DNA from 3 places in the Arthrobacter sp. alpha11c genome. Region 1 is predicted to be linked to each of the others. Evidence: riboswitches for the same ligand, from Rfam matches in the RefSeq annotation. Region 1 holds a riboswitch; each other region holds the start of a gene.

Region 1 (6,542 bases):
CGAGCCTGTTGTCAGCTATGAGGACGATTTCGCCGTCGATCACGCATTTGTCCGGGAGGTTCTTCTTCAGCGCTTCCACCAGTTCAGGGAAATACCGAGTCATGGGACGTTCGTTGCGGCTGCCCAGGATGATCTCATCCCCGTCTTTGAAAACGATGGTCCTGAACCCGTCCCACTTTGGCTCAAAATGGCCTACATCAGGGATCGAAGGAACGGACTTGGCAAGCATGGGCGAAATGGGCGGCATCACTGGGAGGTCCATACGACTATGTTCTACCTGCCGCTCGCGGCGGAAGCTAGTCTTGGGCCATGGATATCTTGGCCGTTCTAGTGGCAGTACTGGCAGCACCTGCCCTCATTGCGGCCCTTTGGTTCTGGGTCTCCCGCCAGAACAGCAAGGGGAAAGCCCGGCGCGGCGCCACGGGTGGGATGCTGGGTGTGGCGGACGAAATTTTCCGACCCGAGACCCATTACGCACACCAAGTCCAAAGGATCCAGCACGAGCTGCCAGCCCCGGCTCCGGCCCCGGAGCCTAAGTCCTAACGCACCTTCGCGCTGGAAGGCGTCCCGCCCGTTACATTAATGTGACTTTACTATGGCGCTCATGTACGGTCTAAGAGCGACCCGTATCTCCGCTGGGCCGCTTCCGGGTTGACGCCGAGCTCTGCCGCAAACCGGAATCCGCCAGACTCGCGGCAGAGACGGGGGACCCAGAGTTCCCGGGCCTGATTTTTCATAGGCCCTTGGGGTGAAGCCGCCTTGCGCGGCCGGACGGCCTCGTCCGAACCCGACAGCTAACCTCGCAGGCGTTGAGAGGCAACCACCATGTCCCCAACCATGGATCAGCCGCGCCGCGCCCAAATAGCGCGCGAGCGTACCCAGCCAACCGGACGCCGTCGGGCCCAACCCAGCGGATCCTCCACCAGCACGCCAGAAGCAGAAGCGGGTTTAATAGGCACGACGCCGGAACCCACCACCGCTCCTGCTCCCGCCCCTGCGGCACCCACCACGCGCGCGGCCGCTCGCGCGGCAGAGCGTGAACGGGCAGCGCAGGCAGTTATTTCTGCTGAGTCAGCTCCGGCTAAAACTGCTCCAGCAGAAACAGCACCGGCGGACTCTGCTGCGGCGGATTCTGCTGCGGTAGTTTCTGCTCCCCTGGAGCCGGCGACTGCTGCGATTCCAGCTGTTCCGGCGCGCGAACCGGTCGCTCCCGAACCGGCTACGGATCCCGAGCCTGCCACCGCTGCTATCCCGATCGTTCAGGCGCCCACGCCCGCCGCTGCACCCACCCCCGCCGCGCACGAACCGGACCCCGCTACCGCTGCCATTCCGATCGTTCCGGCGAAGAGCCCTGCCCAGCTCGCCGCAGCCGCGACCGCCGCCGCTGGTCTCGCAAGCCGGAAAGCCCTTCGCGCCCAAGAATCCGAGAGCGGAACAGCCCCTTCCGCGACAACGGCTGTCCAGTCCTCGGCAAGCGTCGCCCCTGCTTTCGGAGCGTCGTCCTTCAGCCACGAACCACACGCCGTCCTCACCAAGGCCGCCTCGGTCAAGACAATGGGCCAGCGCATGGCAGTTGTCGCTGGAGCATTGGGCTTGGTATTGACCGTTGGCACCATGAGCCAGGCCTTCGAGCTTCCCTTCTTCGGGAAGGAAGCACCGGCCCAGGAAGCCAGTGACGCAAAGACAGGTGGCGACAGCAGGCAGTCAACTTCGGCCGCCCCTGCGCCCAGCTCGTCCTACTCCAGTACCTCTGCTTCGTCGGCCAGCAGCGAGGCCGGACAGCCGGCAACTGTTGCAACGCAGTCGTCAGAAGAGGCACCCGCTCAGGGATCGGCGTCGTCCATTCCTACTCCGCAAGTTTCACTCGCGGATCCTGTTTGGGTCCCTTCGGCAGTCCCGTCCGCTGTTGTTCCTGTGCCGGGCGTGACAACTCCTGTCCCAACCCAGCCGGCCCCGAGCCCGGTTCCGTCGGACACGGTTACCACCCCACCTGCCACGACGACGCCGACGCCCACCGTCACTCCGGCGCCTACTCCAACACAGACTCCGGCGCCAAAGCCAAAGCCGACCGGGAGCCCCAGCACCACGCCGTCCAGTGGTTCAGCACTGGACCTGGACGGCATACTCGACGGCGCGACGGGGATTTTGAAGTGAGCACGCAACTTCCCAGGACCAGCAAGCACGTCGGATGGCACGGCCGGTACTGCAGCAGCAGCCGCACTGCCACCTTCCGTCATCGGATGGGCCGTTGGAGCTGCCAACGGTTGCGTCGGGCCTAGGAATCACGGCAACAAGAAATCACTGCAACGAGATGAGGCAGGCACCCAGGTGCCTGCCTCATCTTGTTCCGTGCGCCGCTTGTCCCTGGTATGGATCGCTTCTAGCCAAGCAGCCACGCCACCACAACCAACGCCACTATGCAAAGCACGGTTGTGCAGAGGATGACGTCCCTGGCCATTGTCATTCCGCGTCCGTAGGGAGAAGCGAAAAGGAAGACATTCTGGGCGGTTGGAAGTGCGGCCAGGATGACGCTGGCCAAGAGGTGCTGACCCTCCAACCCGAACACAAAGCGCCCCAACACCCAGACCACCACGGGCATGCCAGCCACCTTCAGAGTGGTTGCCACTACTGTCTCCACGCGGCCATCGCCTTTTTGGAGGGGCGCCTTGCCTGCCAGCGACATGCCAAAAGCCAGCAGAACCATGGGGACGGCAGCGCCGGCCAGCATGTCAATGGGTTTCTGGACGAGCTCCGGCGCATCCCACCCCGTCAGAGCCATCACCGCCCCCAGCCCCGAGGCGATAATCATGGGATTGGAGAAGGGCTGCAACAGCATCCGTTTCCAGGAGATTTTTGAACCACCTGCCACGCCCAGGACGCTGAGGTAGAAGGGCGCCATGATCAGGAGTTGAACCAGAAGGACCGGAGCAACGTGCTGCGCCGTGCCCACTGCATACAACGAGACAGGAATGCCAATGTTGTTCGCGTTGGCATAACTGCTGGCCATGGCACCAACCGCCGTTTCCGCCACCGGCCGCCGGAAGAACACGAAGCTCAGCAAACAATAGAGAAGGCCTATGACGGCTGCTGACAGGAGCGCAAGAGGGGCGTCGACCCCGAGTGCTGCACGGATATCGCTTTCACCTACCACCGTGAAGAGCAGCGCAGGATTGGTGATGTAGAACGCCGTTCGAGTCAGTGCGCCTTGGACATCAGGAGCCAACACTTTGTAGCGGGTGGCGAAATAACCCACCGCGATGACCGAAGCGACGATGAGGATTCCCGAGACAACGCCGCCCACCTTGCTCCTAAAAATTGTTGAGAAACCGCTTTCTCAGCGTAGGGGACGCCTGAAGGACTGTCCACTTCAGGCGTCCCCGTTCCACAACAGGCGTTCCACAACAGGCGTTCCATAGCCCGCGCAACTCACCGGCACGGCACGCGCTAAATCCGGGGCCGCGAGGCCCACCGCTGGGCCTTCAGTGCAGCATGCAGCTCAAGCCGGATGCCACCGCTCAACGGATCAGCTCCGATGAGTTGGCGGATCCGGCCGAGGCGGTTGTAGATGCTGCTCCTGTGCAGGTGAAGTTTCGCTGCCACATCCTGCACTGAGCTGTCGTTGTCATAGAGCAGTTCCAGCACGGGCAGGAGTTCGCCGTTCTTATCCTGGTCCTCCAAAGTCCGGAAATGAACGGAGCCCGTATCGTCCCAACCGCCCGGCGCCTGAAGACGATCGAAGAGTTGATAAACGCCAACCGCCCGGCTCTCCACCAGTTCCCCGAGGGGCGGATCAACGGCTGCGGCCTGCGCTGCAACCTTCGATTGCCTGTACGCGCCTGCCAATTGCCGGATGACCTGCAACGGCTCACTGATGCCCAGGATCACCCGGTCCACCGTGCGGCCCGCCCGCTTGGCGAGCTCCAATTGATAGTGCACCAGGACCTGGGCGTGATCCGCCCGGCCACCGGATTCCCGGAACAGGACAACGGAATGCGTCTCCGTCCCGGCGCTGAATAACGCGGCGTTGACACCAATAGTGGACTGCAACGCTGCTGTCCGGTGGGTTAGCGTTGCGGCAATGGGGTCGACGTCGGTTCCGCCACCATCCGCGTCCAGGATGGTCACCAGTTGCCACGGACCGCGGCCCTGGATCTCCTTCCAACCGGCCACCGCTGCCACGGCGTTCGACTCGCCGGCACAGGCGGCCAGGAACTCCTGCTCCCGCCTCCTTCGGAACTCTGATTCGGCTGTGTTGGAATCGAGCAACAAACCAGCCAACAGATCCAGTTCGTCACGCACGCCGGGCAATTCGGCGAGTATCGCCGTCGCGGTTTGCTCCTCAAGATCCTGTTGCACCCACAAGTAGCCCACCCGAAAACCGCGCACCAGCAGCGGGACGCAAACGCGGCCGAGCATGCCTAGCTCGTCGTTCGCCGGAACAACAACTGGGCGCACCGCCGTCGAGATGCCGTGGGACAGCTGCCAAGCACTGACATCGCTGGGCACGCGTTTGCTCAGGAGGAAGTTCACCCGGACGCGGTCGGCGTGGGATTGGTTGGAACTGTAGGCGAGGAGGACGCCGTCGAGGTCCTCCAGGGACAGCCCCCTGCCAAGCTTGAGCGCCACGCGTTCAACGATCTCCTCGACATCCTGCTGCATCCAGAAAGCGTACCAACAGCAGGCGACACCTGACGCTCCAGCACTCGACAAATGTCGAGCTGGTTTGAAGAAGATCCTTGAATTTACAGGGTTTTCGCTTCCGCTGTCCCGGAGGATCATGTCGCCTGCCTCACAGCCGGATTTATTCTGGAATCACAGCCCGCAGCAAATATCCGGCCGCAAAAAGCCGCTAACGATGGAGCCAGCAAATGATCATCGGCGTCCCCAAAGAAATCAAGAACAACGAGTTCCGCGTAGCCATCACGGCCGCAGGTGTCCACGAGTTCCGCACTCACGGACACACCGTTCTGGTTGAGCGGGGTGCGGGCCTGGGTTCTGGCATCACGGACGAGGAATACTCGATCGCAGGCGCCGAAATCGTTGCCGACGCCGATGACGTCTGGGGCCGGGCCGACATGGTCATGAAGGTCAAGGAACCCATCAAGGCCGAGTACCACCGCTTCCGCAAGGGCCTCATCCTCTTCACCTACCTCCACCTCGCCGCCGAGCCCGAACTCACCGCCGAGCTCATCAACTCCGGCGTCACGGCCATCGCCTACGAAACGGTCCAGGAAGGACGCACGCTCCCGCTGCTCGCCCCGATGTCCGAAGTTGCAGGGCGCCTGTCAGTGGTGGTTGGCGCTTCCTCGCTGATGGCTCCGGCTGGCGGCAAGGGCATCCTCCTCGGCGGTGTACCGGGTGTCCGTCCGGCCAAAGTTGTTGTCCTCGGTGCCGGTGTTGCCGGAACCAACGCCGCCGCCATGGCACTGGGCCTCGGTGCTGATGTCACCATCATGGACATCAACATCAACCGCCTGCGGGAACTCGACGCCCTCTACCAGGGCCGCTTGAAGACCGTGGCATCCAACGCCTACGAGATCGAGAAGTCAGTTGTCGACGCAGATCTCGTGATCGGCTCCGTCCTGATCCCCGGCGCCAAGGCGCCCAAGCTCGTCACCAACGAACTTGTGTCCCGGATGAAGCCCGGCTCTGTCCTGGTGGACATCGCCGTGGACCAGGGCGGCTGCTTCGAGGACACTCACCCCACCACCCACCAGGAACCGACGTACAAGGTCCACAACTCGATCTTCTACTGCGTTGCCAACATGCCTGGCGCTGTTCCGAACACGTCCACGTACGCACTGACCAACGTCACCCTGCGCTACGCCGTGGCACTGGCCAACCTGGGCGTCAAGGCCGCATTCGACCGCGACCCCGCCCTGGCCGCAGGCCTCAACATCGCTGCGGGCCACGTGGCACACCACTCGGTTTCCGAGGCGCACAACCTGCCCCTCGTCGCCGACTGGCACAGCTTGGTTACCGCCTAGGCTTTGCCCTTGCGGCGGTGACACGTCGCTGGCCCGCTGTTCCGTTGCTGCCCAGCAACGGAACAGCGGGCTTTGCACGTGCTGGGCGACAAACCCGTGCTCTAGCCGTTGCCGGGGGTGACTGGTTCCTCAGGGACAACGTGAGTGGGAACCGGCACGGGGATATCTGATTGCCGAAGGGTGGGCGGGGTTACGTTGGGCGCCTCGATGCCCGGCGGCGTGATGGGTGCCGCGGGAGTCGGGATGCTGATGTTGCCAGGCTGACCATTCCCGGGGATCTTGGGTGTTTCGGGCGTTCCCCCATTGGGAGCCTTGGGCGAATTGGAATGTCCTGACGCGCCATTGGTGCCGCCTTGGGGCTCCTGGCCTGGGTTGGCGCCATTTCCCGAGGTGGCATTGCCGGCCGGATTGCGGCCGGATGGGTATGGGGTCGCCGGAGTCACAGTGCGGCCGCGCTCCTGCTCGGAGGGGGAACCAGGATTCTGCCGCGATCCATTGCCTGATCCAGGCGTGAGCTGCGAAACTACTGAACCGATCGTGGAGCCCAGATGTTGG
Region 2 (6,542 bases), 1.1 Mb from region 1:
TCCCATCAGGCGCAAAAGGACGGAATCTCAAGATCTGAAACACTTGCTGTCCAATCGCAAGCCACTCCAAGCTCGAATTTTTCCCTCAAAATCTGCTACACGCCGTAGAACCGACCAGTATGGACGCCACACTCCTGCGACACCTGCCACCGAACTCCCACGTGGCTAGTGTTGACCTCACAGCGTCCTCACAGGACCGGCAAAGCTTCGGCAAACCAGCAGAATGGAGAGTTGTCACATGGCATCCCCGCACTCCATGACGAACAACCTTCCCCAGCTTTCCCACCCGGACGGCTCCCCTATCCGCGCTTTGGTGGTGGACGACGAACCCAGCCTCTCCGAGCTCATGAGCATGGGCCTTCGCATGGCAGGCTGGTCCGTCGCGGTAGCAGCCGACGGACCAGAAGCCGTGAAGCTTGCCAAGGACTTCCGCCCTGACGTGCTGGTGCTGGATGTGATGCTTCCAGGATTCGACGGCGTCGAGGTCCTCAACCGGATCCGTACCTTCGCGCCGGAAGTGCCCGCGCTGTTCCTCACGGCCAAGGACGCTGTCCAGGACCGCATCGTAGGCCTTGCCGCCGGCGGGGACGACTACGTCACCAAGCCCTTCAGCATGGAGGAGGTCCTCCTGCGCCTGCACAGGCTTGTCCAACGTTCAGGCGTTGCCGCCATGGACACGGCGGAATTGGTGGTCGGCGATCTCACGCTCAACGTAGACACGCGGGAAGTTTCGCGCGCCGGCGAGGACATCCAGCTCACGGCAACGCAGTTTGAGCTGCTTCGTTACCTCATGGAAAACCCCAAGCGCGTAGTCAGCAAGGCACAGATCCTGGACCGCGTCTGGGACTATGACTTCGGCGGACAGGCCAACATCGTGGAACTGTACATTTCCTACCTGCGCAAGAAAATCGAAGCCAACCACCCGCCAATGATCCACACCATCCGTGGCGCCGGCTACGTCATCAAGCCTGCGGACTGAATCTTGTCCACCCCTTCAGGAGCAACCCGCAAGACCCAGCGGAACTGGCTCAATCCCTCCACCTGGCATCTGCGCACGCGGTTGGTCCTGGTGGCGATGGCGTTGTTGGTTGCCATTTGTGGCGCAGTTGGAGTGGTTAGCTACGCCTCCATGGACATGTACTTCAACAAGCAGCTCGACAAGCAGTTGGAGCAGGCGTCAAGCCGCGCGAACGACTTCGGCAGGCCGCCGTCGAACTTTCCCTCAAGCGGTCGGCCGGATCCGCTGGAGGCCCGCGGCCAAGGCGCGGGGACCCTCAACGCGAGGATCGATGGTTCCAGCGTTATTAACTCGGGCCTGCTAAACGCAAACGGTCGCCGGGTCGCACTCTCGGCAGAAGACAAGCAGGTCCTGCTCTCACTCCCCCGCGACAACCGGCCTGTGGACCGTTCATTGTCCAACGGCGACTACCGGCTGGTGGCTGTTGAGACCACCTACGGCGACGTCATTGTGACGGGCTTGCCGTTGGCTGACAAGCAAAACGCCGAGGCGTCGCTGGTTTGGACCATGGTGTTTGTTTCCCTGGGCGGCCTGGTGCTGATCGGCCTCGCCGGTACCGTCATCATCCGCCGGACCATGCGCCCGCTGGAGCAACTCTCGGAGGTTGCAACCAAAGTATCGCGCCTTCCCCTCGACGCCGGTGAGGTGGCACTCGCGGTGCGCGTACCGCCGTCGGCCTCCCATCCTGGAACTGAAGTGGGCAGCGTTGGCCACGCTTTAAACCAAATGCTCAACAACGTTTCCAGGGCCCTGGAAGCCCGTCAGGAGAGCGAAACCAAGGTCCGGCAGTTTGTTGCCGATGCCTCCCACGAACTCCGGACGCCGCTGACCGCCATCCGCGGATACACCGAGCTGCTTCGTATGACGGAGAACTTCACGGATGACGGCAGGAAGTCGCTGGCACGGGTCCAGAGCCAGTCTGAACGCATGACCACGCTTGTGGAGGACCTGTTGCTGCTGGCTCGCCTGGACGAAGGCCAGCCGCTGAAGGTCACGGATGTGGACCTGACGCAGCTGGTGATCGAGACCGTCAGCGACGAAAAGGTGATGGCACCGGACCACATCTGGAAGCTCCAACTCCCTGACGAGCCCATTACGGTGCGCGGGGACGCAACCCAGCTGCATCAGGTGTTGGCCAATCTGCTCTCCAACGCCCGCAAGCACACCGATCCAGGTACCACGGTGGTCACAGGCGTCACGCTTTCCGCGGACGGTAGCGCGGTGGTCACGGTCACTGACAACGGGCCTGGTATTCCTCTTGGGTTCCAAGGCCGTATTTTCTCGCGTTTTGCCCGGGCTGACGCGGCGAGATCAGGCTCGGAAGGAACCTCCGGATTGGGCTTGTCAATCGTCGAATCCATCGTCCAGGCGCATGGCGGAAGTGTGGAAGTAACGTCCCAGCCGGGACGCACGGAATTCGCTCTTCGCTTCCCCACAGCTTCGAACGAACGCATATAACGAATCAGGCAACATGACGCGCCGTGAACGTGATCTCTGTTACCCAAATGTGACTTAAGCCGAAACCTCCTGTACCTTCGAAAGGGTGGGTCGCCCCTAACTGGCCCACACCCGGGATGCGCCGAGCTCTGCCACTTCCCGGAGTTCCGTTCTCATTCGAGGCAGAGACGGGGGACCCAGAGTCTCCGGGCACAGTACTTTCCTTGCCCTTGGGGTGAAGCCGCAGCTACGCGCGCGGCCGGATGACCTCATCCGAACCCGACAGCTAACTCCGCAGGCGCTGAGAGGTAATCACACATGTCTGAATTCAACGATCAGACGCGCCCTTCCGCGCGTCACCGTGACGAACACAATGCTCCCCTGACGAAGTCGCAAACCGTTCTGAAGAACGCTGCACGCCGCGGCAAGACCGGGCAACGAATGTCCGTTGTTGCAGGAGTCGTTGCCGCAGCATTGGGCGTCGCATCGCTCGGCCAGGCCGCAAACGCCGCATTCAATCTCCCCGAAACGAGCCAGGCGTCCGAGACGCAGGCTACCGCCCAGATCAGCAACAAATCAGCGGAAATTTCTGCTTCTTTGGATGCCGCTGCCAAGAAGGGCGCAGCCGACAGGGCTGCCGCAGACCAAGCTGCCGCCGCACAAGCAGCTGCTGCCGAGAAGGCTGCGGCCGAGAAAGCCGCCGCCGACCAGGCTGCTGCCGCACAGGCCGCCGCCGAGAAGGCTGCCGCTGATGCAGCCGCCAAGCAGGCTGCCGATGCCGCCGCCGCTGCAGCCGCGGCCGCTGCCGCAGCTCCCAAGGCCGTGGACGATCCCGCTGCTGCCAAGGCATACGCCGCCAGCATCCTCGCCAACTACGGCTGGGGTCCGGGCGAAATGACTGCCTTGAACACCCTGTGGGAGAAGGAATCCAACTGGCGGACCACGGCGACCAACGCGTCCAGTGGTGCCTACGGAATCGTGCAGTCCCTGCCGGCTTCCAAGATGGCAACTGCCGGCGCTGACTGGGAGACCAACTACCAGACCCAGATCAAGTGGGGCCTGAACTACATCAAGGAACGCTACGGCTCCCCCTCGGCAGCCCTCGCCTTCCACCTGGCCAACAACTGGTACTAAGCCAACTCAATAGGCAGGTTTGAGCCCACCCCAGCGGGCTCAAACGTGCAGGGCCTGATTACCGCCCCGTTTTCCGCCGTCGCAGCAGTGATTACTGCAGCTAACGGCGGGAACCGGGGCGGTTTTCGCGTTCAGGTGACGACGACTTGCACCTGACGTTACGTCAGGACTTAGCGTTGTGCTCATGACGGGAACAAGAGGATCCGGACCGTGGAGCATCGGTGAGCTGGCCACAGCGTGTGGCGTCAGCGTGCGGACGCTCCACCACTACGACGAGATCGGGCTGCTGTCCGCAAGCCAAAGGACAGCGTCCGGTCATCGCCGGTATTCGGAGGGCGACCTTCGCCGGCTATACCGGATCAGATCGCTTCAGATGCTGGGCCTTCCGCTCGCGGCCATCGGCAAAGCGCTGCAAACCCCGGAGGATGATCTGGAGTCCCTTCGAGGCCTCCTCCAACAGCAGCTGGTCCATGTGCAGGAGCACGCCCGGCAACTCCAAGCGCTCCAAAACCGTTTGGGCGAGCTGTTGTCACGCATGGACGGACGCGCCATGCCCACCCCTGAACAATTCATGTCAACGTTGGAGATGATTACCGTGCTCGAAAACAACTTCACAGCCGAACAACGCCAGCAACTCGCGGACAAGCGGGAAGAACTCGGCGCAGAAAAAGTCGAAGCCGCCAAGCAGCAGTGGGCTGCCCTTGTGGAAGAAGGACTGGCACACGTCCAAGCCAAGACGCCCGTCACCGACCCCTCCGTCCACGAATGGGTACGCTCATGGGACGGCATCGGTTCAATGTTCCACTCCAGTGAGGACACCAAAGCCGCAGCGCGTGCAGCCTGGCAGGAAAACAGCAAGGCCATCAGCGCGGGACTGCCCTGGAGCGCTGAGCAGTTGGCCGGGCTGATGGCCTACCTGGAAAAGGCGCGCTCGGCTTTGTAAGCGAGACGGCCCTATGCTTCCGGTTCGGCCTCTGCCGCACCTCTAACGGCTGCGATGGAGGCAGCGACGTCACCTGCGTCGGTGGACCAGTTGCTCACCGAAATCCGGAGGATGTCACGTCCTCGCCATGAGGAACCCGACATCCACACGATCCCTTCGGCCATGAGCCGCTGAGTCACCCGGTGCGTGCGGTCATCACTGCCGAAGGAGACCGATACTTGGGTGAAAACGACGTCGTTCAGGATCTCCACACCCGGGATCTCCGCCAGGCCCTCCGCCAACGCGCGGGCGTTAGCCGCAAGCCTGTCCACCATGGCAATGACTCCGGACCGGCCCAACTGTCGGAGGGCAGCCCACACCGGGATGCCCCGGGCTCGGCGGGACAGTTCCGGAACTTTGTCGAACGGATCGCCCAGTCCGGTCTCCGTTGCAATGAGGTAGCTCGTATGGATGCTGAAGGCCCGTCTCAGAGCTTCCGGCCGGGACACGATGGCCAAGCCACAGTCGTACGGGACGTTCAATGTTTTGTGGGCATCGGTGGCCCACGAATCGGCCGCCTCTACTCCGGCCAGCCGCCCGCGCAGGTTCGGGCTGACCGCCGCCCACAACCCAAATGCGCCATCCACATGCACCCAGGCCTCGCGGTCATGGGCTACTGTGATGGCTTCGGACATCGGATCGAACGCTCCGGAATGCAGGTTGCCGGCCTGCAGGCACACGAGGGAAGGTCCAGGTTGTTCATCCATGGCATCCGCGAGGGCGTCCGGCAGGATCCTGCCTTGATCGTCCGTGTCCACAGGAACGCAGGCTCCCAGCCCCAGATAGCGCAGGGCAAGATCCACGGCTGCGTGCCGTTCCCGGCCGGCAAACGTTGTGATGAGCGGCGCCCCGGTCAGGCCAAGGTCCGCCAGGTCCCATCCTGCCTCGTCCATGAGGTATTGGCGCCCGGCGGCCAGGCCCGCGAAGTTGGCCGTTGTAGCGCCAGTGGTGAACCCGACGTCGGACCCTCGCGGAAGATCCAGTAACTCCAGGAGCCATGCCGCGGCAGATTCTTCGATCGCAGCGGCCGCGGGAGTCGCAAACCTGAGTCCGGCGTTTTGGTCCCATGCCGAGACAAGCCAATCTGCGGCCATGGCAGCGGGCAACGTTCCGCCCATGACCCAGCCGTAGAAGCGTCCGGACTGGATTGCCATCAACCCGGGCTCAGCCAATGCGGCGAGCTCATCTACTACGTCAGCAGCATCCGTTGCTTCATCGGGAAGGATCGAAAGAAGGGTCGAGGCGACCTGGTCGGCGTCGGATGTGGGCCGGACAGAACGGCTGGGCACCGACGCAAGCCAATCCGTAGCGTGCGCCATGGCCCGCTCCAATGCAGCACCGTACGCCTCCGGCAACGCAGACATGCGCACAGCCTACTCCCGCTTCACCGGTCGGAACAGCGGAGGCGAACAGTGCTAGAGCGTGAGGGTGATGAGGTGACCGCCGTCGTCGTCTTTCACGGCCGTGACCGTCACGGCGGAGTAGTCCGGGATACGCCACATGCCCGGCTCAAGCTCCCCTCCGGCGTCGCCGACCACCACGGTTCGCATCCCGGCGGCGCGGGCGGCTGCGATACCTGCCGGAGCGTCCTCAAAAACCACGACGTCGGCCGGTTCCGCGCCCAGCAACGCTGCGGCTTTGAGGTACCCCTCGGGGTGCGGCTTGCCTCGCGTAACGCCTTCGGCCGTGACGGTAGTGGATGGCATGGAGAGTCCGGCAGCCTTCATCCGGATGTCGGCAAGGATGCGGTCCGCGGAGGTGACGAGCGCGATGGCGTCGTCCGGCAGGGCGGCGAGCAGCGCTTCGGCGCCCGGGAGGGCAATCACGCCGTCGGTTCGCGTGCGTTCCATCTCGCCAAGCTCGGCAGTCAGGGCTTCAAAATCAGCGTCGGCCGGAGCGTAACGGCGCACAGTATCGCCCGCTTGCACCCCGTGGGACGTCCGCAGGATCTCGTTGTAATCGAGGCCGTAT
Region 3 (6,542 bases), 1.4 Mb from region 1:
ATGAGCGAACGGGTGGAACGCCGGCTCTATGAGTTGTTGGAGCACCCCACCGAGTCACCGTATGGCAACCCCATCCCGGGTTTGGAAGCGCTTGGCGGCCTCGCCAGCCAGCCCCTTGCCCGCTTGGACGTGAACCTGCTGCATGCGATGGACGGGTACGCTGCCGATTCACGCGTAGTGGTCAGCCGCCTTGCTGAACCCATCCAGGTTGAGCCCGAGCTCCTCACCCAGCTCGACGAAGGCGGAATTCGTCCTGGCGCAACTGTCTCCTTGGAACGGGTGGGGGAGTACATCTCCGTCCGCGTTCCCGGCATTGAAGGAGCGCTGGAGCTGCCTCCCGAGGTAGCTGCGCACGTCTTCGTCGCCGTCAGCTGACTCTGACTTTCCCTCTGACCGCGGGGAGTGTCAGATCTCACTTTGGGATGGTCGGCGCGCGTGTGACCTGCGGATTTCCGCGACTGATGATATGGGGGCCACCCACAACACGGTCGTTTGGAAAGATAACGAATTTATTACTGCGGGCTTTAATCACCTATAGTTATCTACTAGCGCCGATACCAAAGCGTTACCTGATCTGGAGCCGAGCTCTGCCAGCAGATCAGGTGTGTCATCAACTACTGGCAGAGGCGGGGGAACCACAAGCGGCTGCCTAAAGAAGCAGCCTTGGGGTGAAGTCCGCAGCAGAAGTGCCTACTAACGCAAGTCCTCCCGGGGATACCTGTGTGCCGTTTGCGCTTCGTGCGGACCGGGTCTTTGAACTCTCTGACCCGAATCCGACAGCTAACTTCGCAGGCTTTCCAGAGAGGAACAGAGTTTGACATCGCAGAACGTCAGGGGCCGCCGCCGCGCGTCCGGCCCCGCTGCTGAGCTACGGCCAGCCCGCGCCGCAATGGAGATCCGGCCACGCGACACCCCGCGTCAGGTGCGCCGCCGTAAGAGCCCGTTGCGCCAGGTAGCCGACTTCGCCGCAGCCAGTGGTGTCGGGCAGAAGGCCGGTGTCGCGCTTGCCGCCACCGGACTTGCCCTGACTGTAGGCCTGCCTGCCACAAGCCCCGTCATGGCCACGTCCGAGTCCGGACAGGCCGAGGCGGCCCTCTCCGTGCCCGGTGGCAGCCAACCGGAAGTTTCTGCAGCAGCCTCTGCCAAAATTGATTTCAGTCGTGCAGCAGTCGCTACCGCCGCTGATCCTGACGGCAAGCTCAAGCAGTTGCTGAGCGCCCAGTCAGCGGGGAGCATCCAGCGCGCCTCCTCACTTGGCACCTTGGGAAGTCCGCTGGACAAGCTGGTCACGGCATCACCGTTTGGCTACCGTGTCAGCCCCCTTACCGGCGGCACCGGTGACTTCCACCGTGGCCAGGACTTCGTGGCCCAGTGCGGAACCGCCGTTCACGCGGCGGCCGCAGGCAAGGTCACGTTCGCTGGGTGGCATGAGTACGGCGGAGGCAACCGCGTGGTGATTGATCACGGCAACGGCCTCGAGACCACGTATAACCACCTGTCGTCCTTCAACGTCAAAGTGGGACAGACTGTCAGCCGCGGCGATACGGTCGCGCTGAGTGGCACCACAGGAGCTTCTACGGGCTGCCACCTCCACTTCGAGGTCCAGGTAAACGGCGAGGTCGTAGATCCCATGGGCTGGCTCTGAGCCAGTTGATGGTTGCCTCTCGCATCCATGACACGCCCCGTGACCTGAATGTGACATTCACGAACATCTGTTGTACCGTCTAAAGCGCATCGGCTTTTTAGGGGGCCGATGCACTTGAGTGGATTGCCTAGCTCTGCCACCACTCGAGGTCCGTTCGCAAAAATCGTCTGGCAGGGGCGGGGGAACCAATTTTGGTCTTCGAGTCAGAAGACCTTGGGGTTAAGTCGCAAAAGCTTCCTTGAAGCCGCGCGGCCGGATGACTCCCATCCGAATCCGACAGCTCACCTCGCAGGCATTGGGAGAGGCTACCTTCGTGTCATCACGCACTACCCCTGCGCGCCATCGCGCCGAATTGGTTCGCACGAACCCGTTGAACACCCTTTCCAAGGCTGTCTCAACCAATGCAGGCACCGTAGGCCGCCAAGCCGCCGTTCTGGCCGCAGCCTCGGGGCTCGTTCTCAGCGTTGGACTCCCGGCCCAGGCCGCTGACACCGACGTTTCCAAGTCGGAATCCTCCAGCACCCAGCAGTTGGTCGCCACCGCAGTTGTTACCGCGGAGCCCACCGCAACCGTTTCCTTCGAGAGCCCCGTTGTGGCTACCAAGGAAGCTCCCAAGGTTCAGCGGGCCTCCCAGCGCACGGCAACCGAAGACCAAGCGAACGGCACCCTCGGTGCCCTGTCCTCCAAGGCCAAGGATGCCGCTTCAAGCGCGGCAGCCTCAGGACTTGCAGCAATTGCCTACACCGGCATCGGCCACCCCTACGTTTGGGGCGGCACTTCCCCCAACGGCTGGGACTGCTCCGGATTTACCCAGTGGGTTTACGCCCAGGCCGGCATCAGCATCCCCCGCGTCAATGCCTGGACGGTCATGACCCCCACCAGCACCCCTGCGCCTGGCGACCTCGTCGTGCAGAACGGCGGAGCCCACGTGGGCATCTACGTCGGTAACGGCATGATGATCAGCGCTTTGAACCCCAGCCAGGGCACGCTCCTGCACTCCGCGGCCTCCACCGGCACGTCCTCGTTCTACACCCTCCGCTAGAAAATCCCATTCGGGGTAAGCCAGCATGCCCCCCAAGTGCTGGCAGCCCATAACCCGCGTGCGACCCCACCGTGCGCGGATACGAAAAGAGAGTAATCATGACCAGTGCAAACAAGGTTGCACGGCATAGAGCTGAGGCCCCCAAGACCAGCTCACTTGCCGTCATTGCAAAGGCTGTCAGCGACAACGCCGGTGGCGTTGGCCGTCAGGCAGCAGTGATCGCAGCTGCGTCGGGCCTTGTCCTGACCAGCGGCGTTGCTGCAAATGCTGCGGACACCAACGTCCAGCGCGAATCTACGTCTGCGTCCACCCTTGACGTGCAGTCGGTTGCCCAGGCCACCATTGCTGCCGATTCCAGCGTTGCCATTTCCTACGAGCGCCCCGTGGTCAAGACTGTGGAAGCCCCCGCTCCCGTCGTCGAGAAGGCACCTGCCAAGGAAGCTCCGGCTGCCGGCGGCACCGCTACTTTGGCGGTCAACACTGATGCGTCCGCGGCCAAGGCGCCTGCTGCGTCCAGCGGCCTCGGTGCGGCTATCGCTGCAGCGGCCTACGCTCAGCTCGGCGTCACGCAGGACTGCACCATGCTGGTGACCAACTCGCTGGCCGCCGTCGGTATTCACTTCCACGATTGGCCGGCCGGCTACCTCTCCCTCGGCCGCACGGTCAGTGCAGCTGAAGCCCAGCCTGGCGATCTCGCTTACTATGCCAACGGTGGCTACGGCGGAATGGCACACATCGCTGTTTACGTCGGCAACGGCATGGCAGTCCACGGTGGATGGAACGGATCCACCACGGCACTGTTCAGCGTGAACGTTGGCTCCGGCCCCGTTTTCATCCGCGTCAACGGCTGATCAAATACTCCACGGAACACCCCGCAGGCTCAGGCCGGCGGGGTGTTCCGCTTTAACCACGGGGTGTCCCGCACATGAACTTTCGCCAACACCGCAGGTGAAACGGCGGAAAAATTCGTTGATATGGCATATAAGTGCTTACCCTTGTGTTGTCGATCCACAGCCCGTACAAGCAGAGGGCAGCCGGCCCTCGTGCCCCTGACGGGTGCGGCCGTGAAGAGGTACGTGCATGCGCACACTCGTTCTGAATGCTGGATATGAACCGCTGGCGGTAGTAACCTTCCGCCGGGCGCTGGTCCTTGTGCTGACTGGAAAAGCTAGCGTGGTGGCCGAAGACGACGAGCCTGTCGTCGGGCCACAGGAGGTTCTCGGAAGACCATCCGTGATTCTTCTCAATCGCTACATCCGGCCCCGGTACAACAGGATCACTGCCGTGAGCCGCCGCGGGGTACTCCGCCGCGACGGCCATCGCTGCGCCTATTGCGGGAAAACAGCCCACACCATAGACCACGTCCACCCCAAATCCAGGGGCGGCGCGGATTCCTGGGAAAACCTGGTTGCGGCGTGCTTGAAATGCAACAACGCCAAGAGTGACCACACGCTCGCTGAGATGGGTTGGAAACTTCGTTTCAAACCTGGCGTGCCCACAGGAACCATGTGGCAGATCAAAGAACTCGAGAAACCTGCGCCGGACTGGGACCCGTTCCTGTTGCCGGAATCCGCCGCCTGATCGATTTCTGTTGCGCTCCAGCCGTCCGGGTAATCTGGGCGGATGGAGTTCAACGCTGTGATTCTGGCGGGTGGCAGGGCCACCCGTCTCGGTGGCGTGCCCAAGCCCGGATTAAACGTTCGACGGCGCCAGCCTCCTTTCGCATGCCCTGCAGGCGGCACGGGGTGCTTCCGCTGTGGTGGTGGTTGGTCCTGACACCTCTGGTATCGGCGGCGTCCTGCCTGATGGAGTTCTTAGCGCCCGGGAGGAGCCGGCCTTTGCTGGCCCTGCCGCCGCGATTGCTGCTGGTCTGGCGGCTTTTCACCATAATGGAGGGCCAGCGCCGTGGACGCTGGTCCTTGCATGCGACATGCCGCACGCCTCCAGGGGCATTGCACCCCTCTGGGAAGGATTGCGTGCGCATCCTGAAGTGGAAGGTGCCATGGCCGTCTCAGCCGACGGCCGGCAACAGCCCCTTCTGGGGGTCTACAGCACCACCGCTTTGGAAAGGGAAGTTGCTGCCGCTTCTGCAACTTCGGGGTTAACGAACTCTTCAGTGTTCCGGCTGCTTGCTAGGCTGAACCTGCTGGCCGTTACTGTTCCCGATGGGTCTACCGATGACGTGGACACGTGGGAGGACGCTGCGGCCCTGGGCATACACAACGAGCAGGAGGCGGACATGAAGAGCCAGGAAGAGACGCTCGAGGATTGGTGCCGCACACTGTTGCAGGCGTTTGAGCTTGAGGGCGTTGAAGTGGACATCAATGAAGTCCTCTCGGTGGCAGGAGTCGCCGCCCACTCCGTGGTTCGGCCTGCGGCGCCCCTGACTACGTTCATCGCCGGTTACGCTGCCGGTATGGCCAGGGGGATCGGACAAGCGGCGGACGACACCGCCATGAGCGCTGCCCTTGACCTGGCCCGCCAGGTTGCCAAGCAATACCTGGAGCCCGGGACTGAGGCGGAATGACCGAGGCCCCCGGACAGGGCCACCACCACGCGGCACACACATGGCATGAGGCCCGGCAACGTGCCTTTGAGGTCGCTGCTCCCATCCCGCCAAGCCCGGTGCCACTGAAGGCCGCCTTGGGAAGGAAGCTTGCCTCGGATGCAGTGGCCATTCAGGACATGCCGCACTATGCGTCCTCCGCCATGGACGGCTGGGCCGTCAACGGAACAGGCCCATGGATTCTTGTTGAGTTCGGCCACAGACTTGCTCCCCACCAGGCCAGTCCCATCGTCACCGGAGGACTCATTCCGCCAGGCGCCAAGGCCGTTCTGCGCAGCGAAAGTGGCGTTATCACCACGGACGACGACGGTCTGCCAATCCTTGCGCTTGGCGGGGCCGCGAAGCCGGGGGAGCCACGCAATGGCCAGCACATCCGCAAGGCTGCCGAGGAAGCTGCAGAAGGGGACGTGCTGCTCAAAGCCGGCACCATCCTGAATCCTGCGCACATTGCCTTGGCTGCCCTGGCCGGTCTGGATGAGCTGGAGGTCCTGGGGAAACCCTTGGTGCGGTTCCTCCTGACCGGCTCGGAAGTGGTGACGCAGGGGGTTCCCATACCGGGCAAGGTCCGGGATACCTTCGGACCTCAGCTTGGCGCCGTCGTCGAACTCCTTGGTGGCATCGCAGGAGAGCAACTCAAGGTAGGCGACAACTACGACGACTGGCTTGCCGCTTTGCAGGACACCGAGCCTGAACCCACGGAACCATTTGCCGCAGCAGAGCCGCCGGCCGACGTCGTGATTACTACGGGCGGAACCGGACGCTCGGGGACGGACCATTTCAGGAGGGCCGTGGCTGAACTGGGCGGCAGGCTGTTGATCGACGGCATTGCCATGCGCCCCGGGCACCCGGCCGTGTTGGCGGAGCTTCCGGACGGGCGCTTCGTGCTGGGCCTGCCCGGAAATCCGCTGGCTGCCATGATGGCGCTGTTCACAGTTGGGGGGCCGCTGCTCGCAGCGCTTGGCCACGGGAAGCTGGAGGATGTTGGCGAGGTTCCCAGCGGTGCAATGATCGACGCCGATCCTGGACGGACGCGCCTGATGCCGTTCAAGCTGGTCTATGGATTGGCATCGCCCGCGCAGCATGCAGGGCCTGGGATGATGCGTGGGCTGGCAGGAGCAGATGGCGTCATGGTGGTCCCGCCACACGGTGTCCAGATGGGCGAGCTGGTCCCGGCTTTTCCTTTGCCATGGGGCAAACCTCTGCCCACGCCCCAAGATGCTGCAGGAAAACCACGGAAGTCGCCGGCCCGTCAACAAAAGAAGGCCCCTTCCGGTCCTGTTGACTGGAGC

What was found. A riboswitch is a leader RNA that binds a small molecule or an ion and turns the genes downstream of it on or off. The one in region 1 is predicted to bind cyclic di-AMP.
Region 2: another riboswitch for cyclic di-AMP. It lies ahead of ACTAQJ_RS12750 (aggregation-promoting factor C-terminal-like domain-containing protein); the one in region 1 lies ahead of ACTAQJ_RS18460 (hypothetical protein).
Region 3: another riboswitch for cyclic di-AMP. It lies ahead of ACTAQJ_RS11775 (C40 family peptidase); the one in region 1 lies ahead of ACTAQJ_RS18460 (hypothetical protein).

What each region holds. Positions count from the first base shown of each region.
Region 1 is NZ_CP196747.1:3,965,465-3,972,006, reverse strand. It holds gene ACTAQJ_RS18470 (ATP-dependent DNA ligase) at 1-262, opposite strand, end outside; gene ACTAQJ_RS18465 (hypothetical protein) at 310-543, shown strand; cyclic di-AMP (ydaO/yuaA leader) riboswitch at 673-823, shown strand; gene ACTAQJ_RS18460 (hypothetical protein) at 826-2,154, shown strand; gene ACTAQJ_RS18455 (AEC family transporter) at 2,381-3,301, opposite strand; gene ACTAQJ_RS18450 (PucR family transcriptional regulator) at 3,445-4,659, opposite strand; gene ald (alanine dehydrogenase) at 4,869-5,987, shown strand; gene ACTAQJ_RS18440 (hypothetical protein) at 6,089-6,542, opposite strand, start outside.
Region 2 is NZ_CP196747.1:2,821,116-2,827,657, forward strand. It holds gene ACTAQJ_RS12740 (response regulator transcription factor) at 239-979, shown strand; gene ACTAQJ_RS12745 (sensor histidine kinase) at 983-2,476, shown strand; cyclic di-AMP (ydaO/yuaA leader) riboswitch at 2,611-2,768, shown strand; gene ACTAQJ_RS12750 (aggregation-promoting factor C-terminal-like domain-containing protein) at 2,774-3,589, shown strand; gene ACTAQJ_RS12755 (MerR family transcriptional regulator) at 3,774-4,532, shown strand; gene ACTAQJ_RS12760 (pyridoxal phosphate-dependent decarboxylase family protein) at 4,544-5,935, opposite strand; gene ACTAQJ_RS12765 (HAD-IA family hydrolase) at 5,987-6,542, opposite strand, start outside.
Region 3 is NZ_CP196747.1:2,600,077-2,606,618, reverse strand. It holds gene ACTAQJ_RS11785 (iron-dependent transcriptional repressor DtxR) at 1-375, shown strand, start outside; cyclic di-AMP (ydaO/yuaA leader) riboswitch at 579-808, shown strand; gene ACTAQJ_RS11780 (M23 family metallopeptidase) at 815-1,645, shown strand; cyclic di-AMP (ydaO/yuaA leader) riboswitch at 1,791-1,954, shown strand; gene ACTAQJ_RS11775 (C40 family peptidase) at 1,959-2,687, shown strand; gene ACTAQJ_RS11770 (NlpC/P60 family protein) at 2,786-3,538, shown strand; gene ACTAQJ_RS11765 (HNH endonuclease) at 3,768-4,268, shown strand; gene ACTAQJ_RS11760 (DUF6457 domain-containing protein) at 4,444-5,214, shown strand; gene ACTAQJ_RS11755 (molybdopterin molybdotransferase MoeA) at 5,211-6,542, shown strand, end outside.